DNA from 3 places in the Rhizobium sp. Root149 genome. Region 1 is predicted to be linked to each of the others. Evidence: riboswitches for the same ligand, from Rfam matches in the RefSeq annotation. Region 1 holds a riboswitch; each other region holds the start of a gene.
The links. Region 1 has a riboswitch for thiamine pyrophosphate ahead of ASD54_RS22445 (ABC transporter permease). Riboswitches for the same ligand answer to the same signal wherever they lie in the genome.
Positions count from the first base shown of each region.

Region 1 (3,376 bases):
AGACGTGGCAGCGTGTCGACGAAAGCCTTCCGGTTCAGCTCATTGTCCAGATCCGGATAGGCTTTGAGGAAGAGGCCAAGAGCCTCATCCGGATGATTAGTCAGATAAACTGCGGCCTTTTCCACGGCCTGGAGAAAGCGCGGGAGACGGGGATCGGCAACAAGCTGTTTGCGGGTCACGAAAACGAGCTCGTCGTACACCGGCACGCCGTGCTCCTCGGGAAAGAATGCCTTGCCCTCATGTCCTTCGATCCGCATCTGGGTCAGCTCGAAGTTTCGAAAACCGCCAATCGTGGCGTCCACTTTCCCGGCGATCAGGCTTGGCGAGAGCGAGAAGTTGACATTCACGAGTTCGACGTCAGAGAGTTGAACACCCTCCCCGGCCAGCATGCGCTTCAACATTGCATCCTCGAAACCGGAAACGGAAAAACCGATCTTCTTGCCTCTGAGATCCTTGAGCGACTTGATCGGGCCGTTGGCCAGCACCGTCACCGTGTTCAGCGGGGTCTCGACCAGCGTACCGAAGCGCACCAGAGGCAAGCCGGCGGCAGTATCGAGATAGAGGTTGGGTTGATAGTGGATGCCGATATCTGCCTCGCCTGTCGACACCAGACGCGGGACGGCAGAGGGATCCGCCGGCGGAATGAGCTTCACCTCAAGCCCTGCATCCGCAAAATAGCCCTTCTGCTGTGCCACAACCAGCGGCGCATGATCCGGGTTCACGAACCATTCCAGCAAAACATTCAGCTTGTCTGCGGCATAGGCAGACGCAGGCACGGCAAGGGCAGCCAGCGCGACGAGCGCTGCAAGAAAGCGTTTCATGAAGAAAGTCCCGATTTGAATTTGGCAAAAGAAGGAGTTGAGTGATTGAGCTCGCGCGCCCAGGGAGCAAGGCCCACCGTCAAGCGGTCCACCCCGAGACGGAGAGCCAGCGTGTAAAGCGCCAGCACGCCCATGGCGGCAAACATCACATCGGTCTGAAGACGCGCATTGGACTGCATCATGACAAAGCCAAGCCCTCCCGCCGCGCCTACCCATTCGCCAACAACCGCGCCCAGCGGGGCTAGCGGAGCAGCGATCCGCAGACCGGAAATCAGGGATGGAAGTGCCAGCGGAAGGCGTAGATATCGCAGTGTTTGCCAGTGGCTCGCCTGCGTCAGCGCCGCGGCATCCAGCATGGCGCCATCAGTTCTGCGCAAGCCATCGTAGAACGCAGATGCCACCGGAAAGAAGATGATGATGACGGTCATCGCCACTTTCGAGGCTATCCCGAACCCGAACCAGATGACCAGCAATGGCGCGAGCACAAAGACCGGAAAGGCCTGGAGGACCAGCACAAGCGGCCACACGATCTGCCCAGTCCTTGGAAAGGCTGCAACAGCGAGCGCCGTGCCAGCACCGAGCAGCGCACCCAGAACCAATCCAACAAGAATCTCGCTAGCCGTCAGCAGGCTGTGATGGAGGAGAAAGCCTGTCTGTTTCAGATAGACATCCAGCACTGCCATGGGCGTTGGCAAGAGATAGCGCGGCGGCTCCAGAAGAACGATGACACCCTGCCACACCAGCAGGAGAAGAATGACAGCAAGCAGCGTTCGTTGAACCGTCATGCGCGCCACTCACGGCGTCGCGACGTCCAGCAGTCAAACATGTCGGCAGGGCAATATGCCACGGCCCGCTCCCCGATCATCACATTCGATCAGGATCAGCGGATGAAGCGAAGCAGCGCTTTGCGAGCGATTTTCCGTTCCTACGCCGGCATGACCCGGATCAGGTTCAAGGGTCCGGCTCACCGCCATCTCAGCACCGTACAGGTGCTCCCCTCGGAATTTGCGCTGAATATGGTGAGAAACCAGCCGTTGTCAACGAAAAGTAGGATGGATGGAAATCGCTAGCCCATACCGATTCATGGTTGTGTGCAAAGATCGATAGGCGTTGAATGCTGATACTATTCCGGCTAGACCGGAGCATGGCTTTCAGGTTCGTACATACAGCCGACATCCACCTCGATTCTCCGCTGCGTAGCCTTTCACTGCGCAATCCGGAGCTGGCAGAACTCATTGGCGATGCCACACGGCAAGCGCTTGTGCGTATCGTCGATCTCTGCCTTGAAGAGAGGGTCGATGCGCTGATCATCGCCGGAGATCTTTACGACGGCGACCAGACCTCGATGAAGACTGCGCGATTCCTGGCGACGCAGATGCAGCGGCTGCATGAGGCGAATATCAACGTCTTCAAGATCCGCGGTAATCACGATGCTCTATCCCGCATCACCCAGGAACTGGTACTACCGCCTTCGGTCAAAGTATTTTCCGGGCGCGCCGAAAGTGTTGAATTGAACGCCGGGAACCACACGGTCGTCATCCAGGGCCTCAGCTTTGCCAAGCCACAGGCTCCCGAAAGCCTTCTGCCGAAATACAAACCGGCAGTTTCCGGCGCAATCAACATCGGCATCATGCATACGAGCCTCGCTGGCGCGCCAGGCCATGATCTCTATGCACCTTGCTCCGTCGGCGAACTGCATGCCTCCGGCTTTCACTACTGGGCTCTTGGCCATATTCACCAGCGGACGCATCACGCCGGAGAACGAACGGTCATCATGCCCGGCATGCCGCAGGGGCGTGATATCAACGAGGCAGGAGAAAAAAGCGTCACGCTGGTGACTGTTCAGGACGACGGTAGTCTGACGATCGAAGAACGCCTCACGAGCATTGCACAGTTCTCTCGCATCGACGTCGATGTGTCAGGCCTGACGGAATGGACCGATCTCGCCGAACACATCAGCTCCACTCTGGAGCGTGAAAGAACGCGTACTCTCTCCAGTCATCTCGTTGCGCGTCTGCGTCTGATTGGCGAAACGCCTCTGGCCTGGACGATGCGCCGTGACATGGATCTGCTTCTGGCTGAAGCCGAACAGCGCGCGGAAAGGACCGGACGGGTCTGGATCGAAAAGCTTGAGCTGGATGTGCGCCTACCGTCGGCGCCTGTCGGCGCGTCAGGTGGAGATCCAGTGGTTGAGCTCAAGGAGATTATTCACAGTCAGGTCATCCCCTCGGCGGGTTACAGGGAACAGGTGCGCGAGCTCGTCACCCAGCTTCTTGATGATCTTCCCGCAGAAGCAAGGCAGTTTGCGGGAAAGGATACCGAAAGTTTCGACAGCCTCGTCGATCAGCTGATCACACAAGGTAGCGAAGACATCCTTTCCCGACTGGCCGCCGTTGATCGGGAGAAGAACTGATGCGTCTTTCCCGGCTCGATCTCACGCGCTACGGCAAGTTTACCGATCGTGTGCTCGACTTTGGAGCACGTCGCGAAGGTTTGCCTGATCTGCATATCGTCTACGGTCTCAACGAGGCGGGAAAGTCAACGGCATTCTCCGC
Region 1 covers NZ_LMGD01000023.1:570,896-574,271, forward strand. The annotation lists gene ASD54_RS22440 (ABC transporter substrate-binding protein) at 1-821, opposite strand, end outside; gene ASD54_RS22445 (ABC transporter permease) at 818-1,606, opposite strand; TPP riboswitch at 1,727-1,830, opposite strand; gene ASD54_RS22450 (DNA repair exonuclease) at 1,966-3,234, shown strand; gene ASD54_RS22455 (AAA family ATPase) at 3,234-3,376, shown strand, end outside.

Region 2 (3,376 bases), on a different contig from region 1:
TCAGGCCGCGGCGGCGCAGTTCATAGGCAAGTACGAGACCGGCAACGCCGGCCCCCTTGATCAGAATTGTCATGGTCCGAACTGGTCCTTATTCCGCAACAGGCATGTACAGATCGCCGCCCTCACGGAATTTCGCCGCCATGGCTTCCAGCCCCTCCTTTTGTGCTTCGGCACGAATATCGTGCGAAATGCGCATCGAGCAGAATTTCGGCCCGCACATGGAGCAGAAATGCGCCACCTTGTGTGCTTCCTTCGGCAGGGTCTCGTCGTGATAGGAACGGGCGGTTTCCGGATCGAGCGAGAGGTTGAATTGATCCTCCCAGCGGAATTCGAAGCGTGCACGGGAAAGTGCATCGTCACGCACCTGTGCTGCCGGATGTCCCTTGGCGAGATCGGCTGCATGGGCGGCAATCTTGTAGGTGATGACGCCTACCTTCACGTCATCCCGGTCGGGCAGGCCCAGATGTTCCTTTGGCGTGACGTAGCACAGCATGGCGGTGCCGTACCAGCCGATCATAGCCGCACCAATGCCGGAGGTAATGTGGTCGTAGCCGGGGGCGATGTCCGTCGTCAGCGGCCCAAGCGTATAGAAGGGAGCTTCTCCGCACACCTTCAACTGCTTGTCCATGTTCTCCTTGATCTTGTGCATGGGAACATGGCCGGGACCTTCGATCATCACCTGGCAATCTTTCGCCCAGGCAATCTTCGTCAATTCGCCCAGCGTTTCCAGTTCTGCAAACTGCGCGGCGTCATTGGCATCGGCAATCGAGCCGGGACGCAAGCCATCGCCCAGCGAGAAGGAGACATCATAGGCACGGCAGATGTCGCAGATCTCCTCGAAATGCTCGTAGAGGAAGCTTTCCTTGTGGTGATGCAGGCACCACTTGGCCATGATGGAGCCGCCGCGGGAAACGATGCCCGTCACACGACTGACGGTGAGCGGAATGTAGTGAAGCCGAACGCCTGCATGAATGGTGAAGTAATCGACGCCCTGTTCCGCCTGTTCGATCAGCGTATCGCGGAACACGTTCCAGGTCAGGTCTTCGGCAATGCCGCCCACCTTCTCCAGCGCCTGATAGAGCGGCACAGTACCAATCGGAACCGGCGCATTGCGGATGATCCAGTCGCGAATGTTGTGAATGTTCCGGCCCGTAGAAAGGTCCATCACGGTATCGGCACCCCAGCGGATGGCCCAGACCATCTTTTCCACTTCCTCGGCCATGGAGGAGGTGACGGCGGAATTGCCGATATTGGCGTTGATCTTGACCAGAAAGTTGCGGCCAATCGCCATCGGCTCCAGTTCCGGGTGGTTGATATTGGCGGGAATAATGGCGCGACCCAGCGCCACTTCCTGCCGCACGAATTCCGGCGTCACGTAGTCGGGAATGGCGGCTCCAAAACTCTCGCCGTCGCGTTCCAGTTTTTCCTTGAGGGCCCTCCGCCCAAGATTTTCGCGGATCGCCACGAACTCCATCTCAGGCGTGATGATGCCTGCCCGCGCGTAAGCCAACTGCGTTACCGCTTTGCCATCCGTCGCGCGGCGTGGTTTCGGCTGCACGGGAAAAGCGGGCGTCAACCGCTCGCCGCTGGCAAAACCATTATCCTCCGGTTTCACCTCGCGTCCGTCGTAAAGCTGCGTATCGCCGCGTGCCGCGACCCAGTTTTCCCGCAGGCGCGGCAGGCCCTTTTCGATCTCGATTGCGACAGCCGGATCAGTGTAGGGGCCGGATGAATCGTAGACGTTCACCGGTGGTTCGCCGGAAGTAGGGTGCAGGGCAATCTGGCGAAGCGGCACCCGGATGTCAGGGTGCAGTTCGCCGCTCACATGGATCTTGGTTGAAGCGGGAAGCGGCCCAGTTGTCACATCGAGTCGGGGAAAATTCGGGGCAATGTTCATCGTGGAACTCCAAGGTTTAAGGTTTGGAGATCCAGTCACGTCAGCCGGAAAGATGGATAGACGCCGAGACAAGGCAGACATGGCCCTGTAGAAATCGCGCGTGCACCGTCCCTACGCCAGTATGAACTGGATCAGGTTCAACGGGTCACCGCGCTGCTTGGCCTCTAAAAGCCAAGCCCAGCGGAATCTCAGCCCCTTGCGGGACACCCCTGGTGAATGCGCAGGATTCTGAAGCCAAGCACGGCAAGAGTCAACGATGCATCTTTCGCGATCATAAAATTTTTACATCGCTTAAAGATTGAAATATTCTAACATATGTAGGGTCTTACGCTTCCGGCACGTCGAAGGCTTCGCCCGGGCGAAGCGGACGAAACCGCTCCGGCTTGATCTGTGCTGCTGCAAGTGCATTGCGCAGTGCCGCCAGCGGCTCCTCAATGCCTTCATCGGTGAGCTTTACCGTACCCCAGTGGTGGCCAATGGCGTAAGAAGCCTTGGCGAGCTGCATTCCAGCAACCGCTTCTTCCGGGTTCTGGTGTTGCGCTTTCATGAACCAGCGTGGCTCATAGGCGCCGATCGGCAGAATGGCGAGACGGAAAGAACCATGCTTTTCCTGCGCCGCCTTGTAGTTGACGCCCTCATGGAAGCCCGTATCACCGACGTGGTAGATTTTGCCCGCCAGTGTCTCGATCACGAAAGCACCCCACAGCGCCATGCTGCGGTCGCCAAGCCCGCGGGCCGACCAGTGATGGCATGGCTCGCAGTGGATCGACACATTCTTGCCGACATAATCCTTCGAGCCCCAATCCATGACCGTAATGCGCGGATCATCCAGTTCGGGGCCGAAGATCTTGTCATTGCCCAGAGGCGTGATGTAGCGCGGACGATGGGCGGCGTGGATACGCTTCAGCGTATCGATATCGAGGTGGTCGTAGTGATTGTGGGTGACGATGACGATATCGATAGCCGGCAAATCTTCGATCCTGATGCCCGGCTCGTTCACCCGTTTCGGGCCTGCAAATGACACCGGGCTGGTACGGTCCGACCAGACGGGGTCGGTCAGGATGTTCAAGCCAGCAACCTGGATCAGCATGGAAGCATGGCCGACCATGGTCACCACTATCCGGTTCCCTGTCACCCGCTTTTCAGGCTTTGCGCCTGCAAACGGGCTTGGATAGGCATCAGGCCAGTCTATGCTCTTGCCGTTGAAGCGCCATTTCAGAAGGTTGAGAAAGCCTTTGGGCGCTTCGCCGCCGGGATTGAAGAAGCGCGTTCCGTCGAAATGGTCGGACACCGGCCCCGTATAATATTTGTTGGCTGCCATGGCTCTCCCTGCTGCAAGCCCGCCGCCCAAAAGCGCGAGACTGCCGATTGCTGACCATTTCAGGAAATTGCGTCGCTTCATAATAAAATCTATAGGTATCCCGGTTGAACCTATCAAGAAGCGTTACGATAGGCTGGCATGTCGGATCAGCGGCATCA
Region 2 covers NZ_LMGD01000022.1:209,842-213,217, reverse strand. The annotation lists gene thiO (glycine oxidase ThiO) at 1-73, opposite strand, end outside; gene thiC (phosphomethylpyrimidine synthase ThiC) at 89-1,897, opposite strand; TPP riboswitch at 1,988-2,118, opposite strand; gene ASD54_RS19260 (MBL fold metallo-hydrolase) at 2,223-3,299, opposite strand.
Region 2: another riboswitch for thiamine pyrophosphate. It lies ahead of thiC (phosphomethylpyrimidine synthase ThiC); the one in region 1 lies ahead of ASD54_RS22445 (ABC transporter permease).

Region 3 (3,376 bases), on a different contig from region 1:
GGTGCGAAAAAATTGACATCGCCGAAGGGCCTCAGTGACAGGAACCACCCGGTTCCCAGCACCACCGGCGGCACGAGCAGCACAAGGGAAGATGCTGCCGAAAGGCTTGACCCAAGCACGCGAGAGGCCCGGGAGCTGGTTCTTCGAGCGCAGAGCACATGATCGGCGCCAATGATCCCGAAACCGATGGTGACCGCTGACGCGCCTGCGCAGAATGCAATGGAAAGACTTGTGAGCAGTGCCTGCCGGAAATCTGGTTCCAGGGCGAGTCGCAAAAGGTCAGCCGACAGCCCGGACACGAGGATCATCGCAAGCGGCAGGATCAGAAAAGCGGCGGCCAGGAGAATGATGATGGCGTCGCTGCTGCGGGCAAGGCGCGAGCGGCCATCGTAGCGGTTCCACAATCGTCCTTCGCCGAGGGCCGTGTCTTCCGCTTTCGGCAGCAGGTTCAAGCAGAGCAATATGACTGTCGTCACTGCGATCTGCATTAAAGCCAGGGCAATTGCGCGCGGCGGATCGAAATCGAAACGCAGTGCCTGATAGATCGCTACTTCAAGCGTCGTGGCGGCAGGGCCGCCGCCTAGAACCAGCACCAGCGTGAAACTGGTGGCGCAGAGCATGAAGATAAGCCCGCTGGTCGCCGGAATGACACGCATAAGAGCGGGTAGCTCCACATGACGAAGAATAGACAACCGCCTCATGCCGAGACTTGCCGTCAACCGCCAGTATTCCTGGGGCAGCCGCTCCAAGGCCGCCAGCATCATGCGTGTTGCAAGCGGCAGGTTGAAAAAGACGTGGGCTATCAGAATACCGCTCAAGCCATAGATGCTGATGGGTTGCTCAAGACCCAAAGCTTGGAGCGCCTTGTTCACAAGTCCCTGTCGCCCGAAGATGCCAATGAGGCCGAGCGCACCTATAAGAACAGGCAGTCCCATGGGCACGGCCATGAGGCGCACGAGCCAGATACGCCCGGGGAATTTCGTCTGCCGAGCCAGTGCCAAGGCGACCGGCAGCGCAAGACACAGGGAAAGCGCAGTGGAAAGGGTAGCCTGCAACAATGTGAAACGCAGCAGGCTGAGGGTATAGTCGTCCACCACACTGCCCTGGACGAGACCGGTGGGAGCGAATGCCAGAAGAACTGCCACAGGAACCAGAACGAGCAAAGCGATGACGGTCAGGGCCGCAACGCCACCCGCCAGCCCGCGCTGCTGTTCAGACCGTGTCAGCATTCGGTCTTACTTTGCGCTCATGGCCGTCTGCCACTCGCGAATCCAGGCCTGACGATTCTTGGCAACCTCGGCTGATGGCATCAGAAAGGTTTTTTCTGGCTGCGGCAGTTTGGAAAAGGTGTCCGGCAGGGGGCTCGATGTCGGCGCGACTGGCATCATCCAGTTTGTCGTTGGAATGATCCCCTGAAACTCGGGGGATAGCGTGAAGGAGAGGAATTTGCGGGCCAGATCCTGGTTTTGGCTTGCCTTCAGCATGCCCGCCACTTCGATCTGAATGTAGTGTCCCTCTTCGAACTTCGCAGCCTGATAGCGATCCGTCTTTTCCTCGACCATGTGATAGGCGGGCGAGGTGACATAGGAGAGCACCATCGGCGCCTCGCCCTTGGTAAACAGGCCATAGGCTTCCGACCAACCGGGCGTGACTGTCAGAACGCGGTTCTTCAGCTTTGCCCACGCCTCTGGTGCCTTGTCGCCATAGACCGATTTGACCCAGAGAAGCAGGCCAAGACCGGGTGTTGACGTGCGTGGATCCTGGATCACGATTTTCTGCGAGGCATCGCCCTCAACCAGGTCTTTCAGGCTCTTTGGCGGCGTTTTCAGGACTTGTGTATCGTAGACGACGGCGAAATGCCCGTAGTCATAGGGAACGAAGACGTCGTCCTTGAAACTTCCGGGAACCTTGGCAGAGGTCGTGTCGATGCCGTGGGGTGCAAAAAGGCCTGTCTGCTTGGCTTCTTCAATAAGATTGGTGTCGAGGCCGAGGGCAATATCGGCCTTCGACGTCTGACCTTCCAGCTTCAGCCGCGTCAGCAGTGCCACGCCATCCGAAACGCCGACGAAGGTGACCGTGCAGCCACATGTCTTCTCGAAAGCCGCCTTGACCTTCGGTCCGGGGCCCCACTTCGAGATGAAGCTTTCATAGGTATAGACTGTGAGGCTTTTCGCTTCCTGAGCGTTGCTGGTCGGTGCCAGCAACAGACCGAGAAGACCACAAACAATTGCTAGGGGAGATTTCATCAACGCCACCTCGACCAAAAGAGTTCAGGGAATAGGCGTCGATTTGAACGGTCTAATCCCTCCGCCGGTGTTAACCGGATCAGGTTCCGCGGGTTGGCTTCCAGATGGAAAACCTCTCAGCCATCTTCATGGCACCCCGTTAGAGCGTCGAAACATGTATCGGGCGGCCCGCTGTTTGGCAAGCGGTCCGCGCTTATCGATTGGCAGCAGTCAATGTCCGCAACTGCTGGGGCATAGCCGCAATGCTGCCGATGCGGTTTGCAATGGCATAGGAAACGGTATCTTGCAGGATATGCGGCATGACGGGCTTCGTCAGGACACCGAGCGGGCGCACGTCCTGACCTTCCAGTTGTTCCGGGTTAGCCGTCATGAAGACGACGGTGATCCCGAACCGCTCTGCCAGCTCGCGTCCGATGGAGGGACCGGTGGCACCATCGGACAGATTGACGTCGACGAAGGCGATATCCGCGTGCGGGGCCAGCGCCAAAGCATGGTCTCGACCGCTGGCAAAACCGGCCACCGTCAATCCCATTTCCTCAATGGTCTCGGCGATATCGAGAGCGATCAGAAATTCATCTTCGACAATCAGGACTCGTTGATTCATGGCTGTATCTTCCAGCCGACGACGCATAACTTGAGCCGACATGGGGACATCCCTTCGTTGAACGCTAACATAGCCGGAACCGCATTTCCGACCCTGTAGCCTCCGAACGTGCCAATATGGGATTTGTTCCGGGACGTGACTCGAATCCGGAAAACTAACGAAACATTAATCTTAACATAAACTTAAGCGAGTTTAGCCTTCCAGCTCTTCCCGCAGCATTTCGAGCTCCAGCCATTCTTCTTCCATGGCTGTCAGTTTGGTGCGCAAGGCTTCCATCTCTGAGGCGAGGCGGTTGAAGGCAGCCGGATCCTTCGTGAAGAGATTTGGATCGGCCATCTTGGCCTCGCGGGCCGCAATGTCCTTGCCGATCTTGTCCATCTCTTTCGGCAGCTTTTCGAGCGCAAACTTCTGCTTGTAGGAAAGCTTGCCCTGCGCTTTGGGTGCCGAGGCTTGAGCGGGTGCGGAAGCGGCTTCCGCCTTGACCTTCTCCTTCTCGGCCTTGCGCTTTTCCTCCAGCGCGCCTTTG
Region 3 covers NZ_LMGD01000022.1:253,229-256,604, reverse strand. The annotation lists gene thiP (thiamine/thiamine pyrophosphate ABC transporter permease) at 1-1,229, opposite strand, end outside; gene thiB (thiamine ABC transporter substrate binding subunit) at 1,236-2,246, opposite strand; TPP riboswitch at 2,286-2,395, opposite strand; gene ASD54_RS19475 (response regulator) at 2,440-2,892, opposite strand; gene ASD54_RS19470 (ABC-F family ATP-binding cassette domain-containing protein) at 3,043-3,376, opposite strand, start outside.
Region 3: another riboswitch for thiamine pyrophosphate. It lies ahead of thiB (thiamine ABC transporter substrate binding subunit); the one in region 1 lies ahead of ASD54_RS22445 (ABC transporter permease).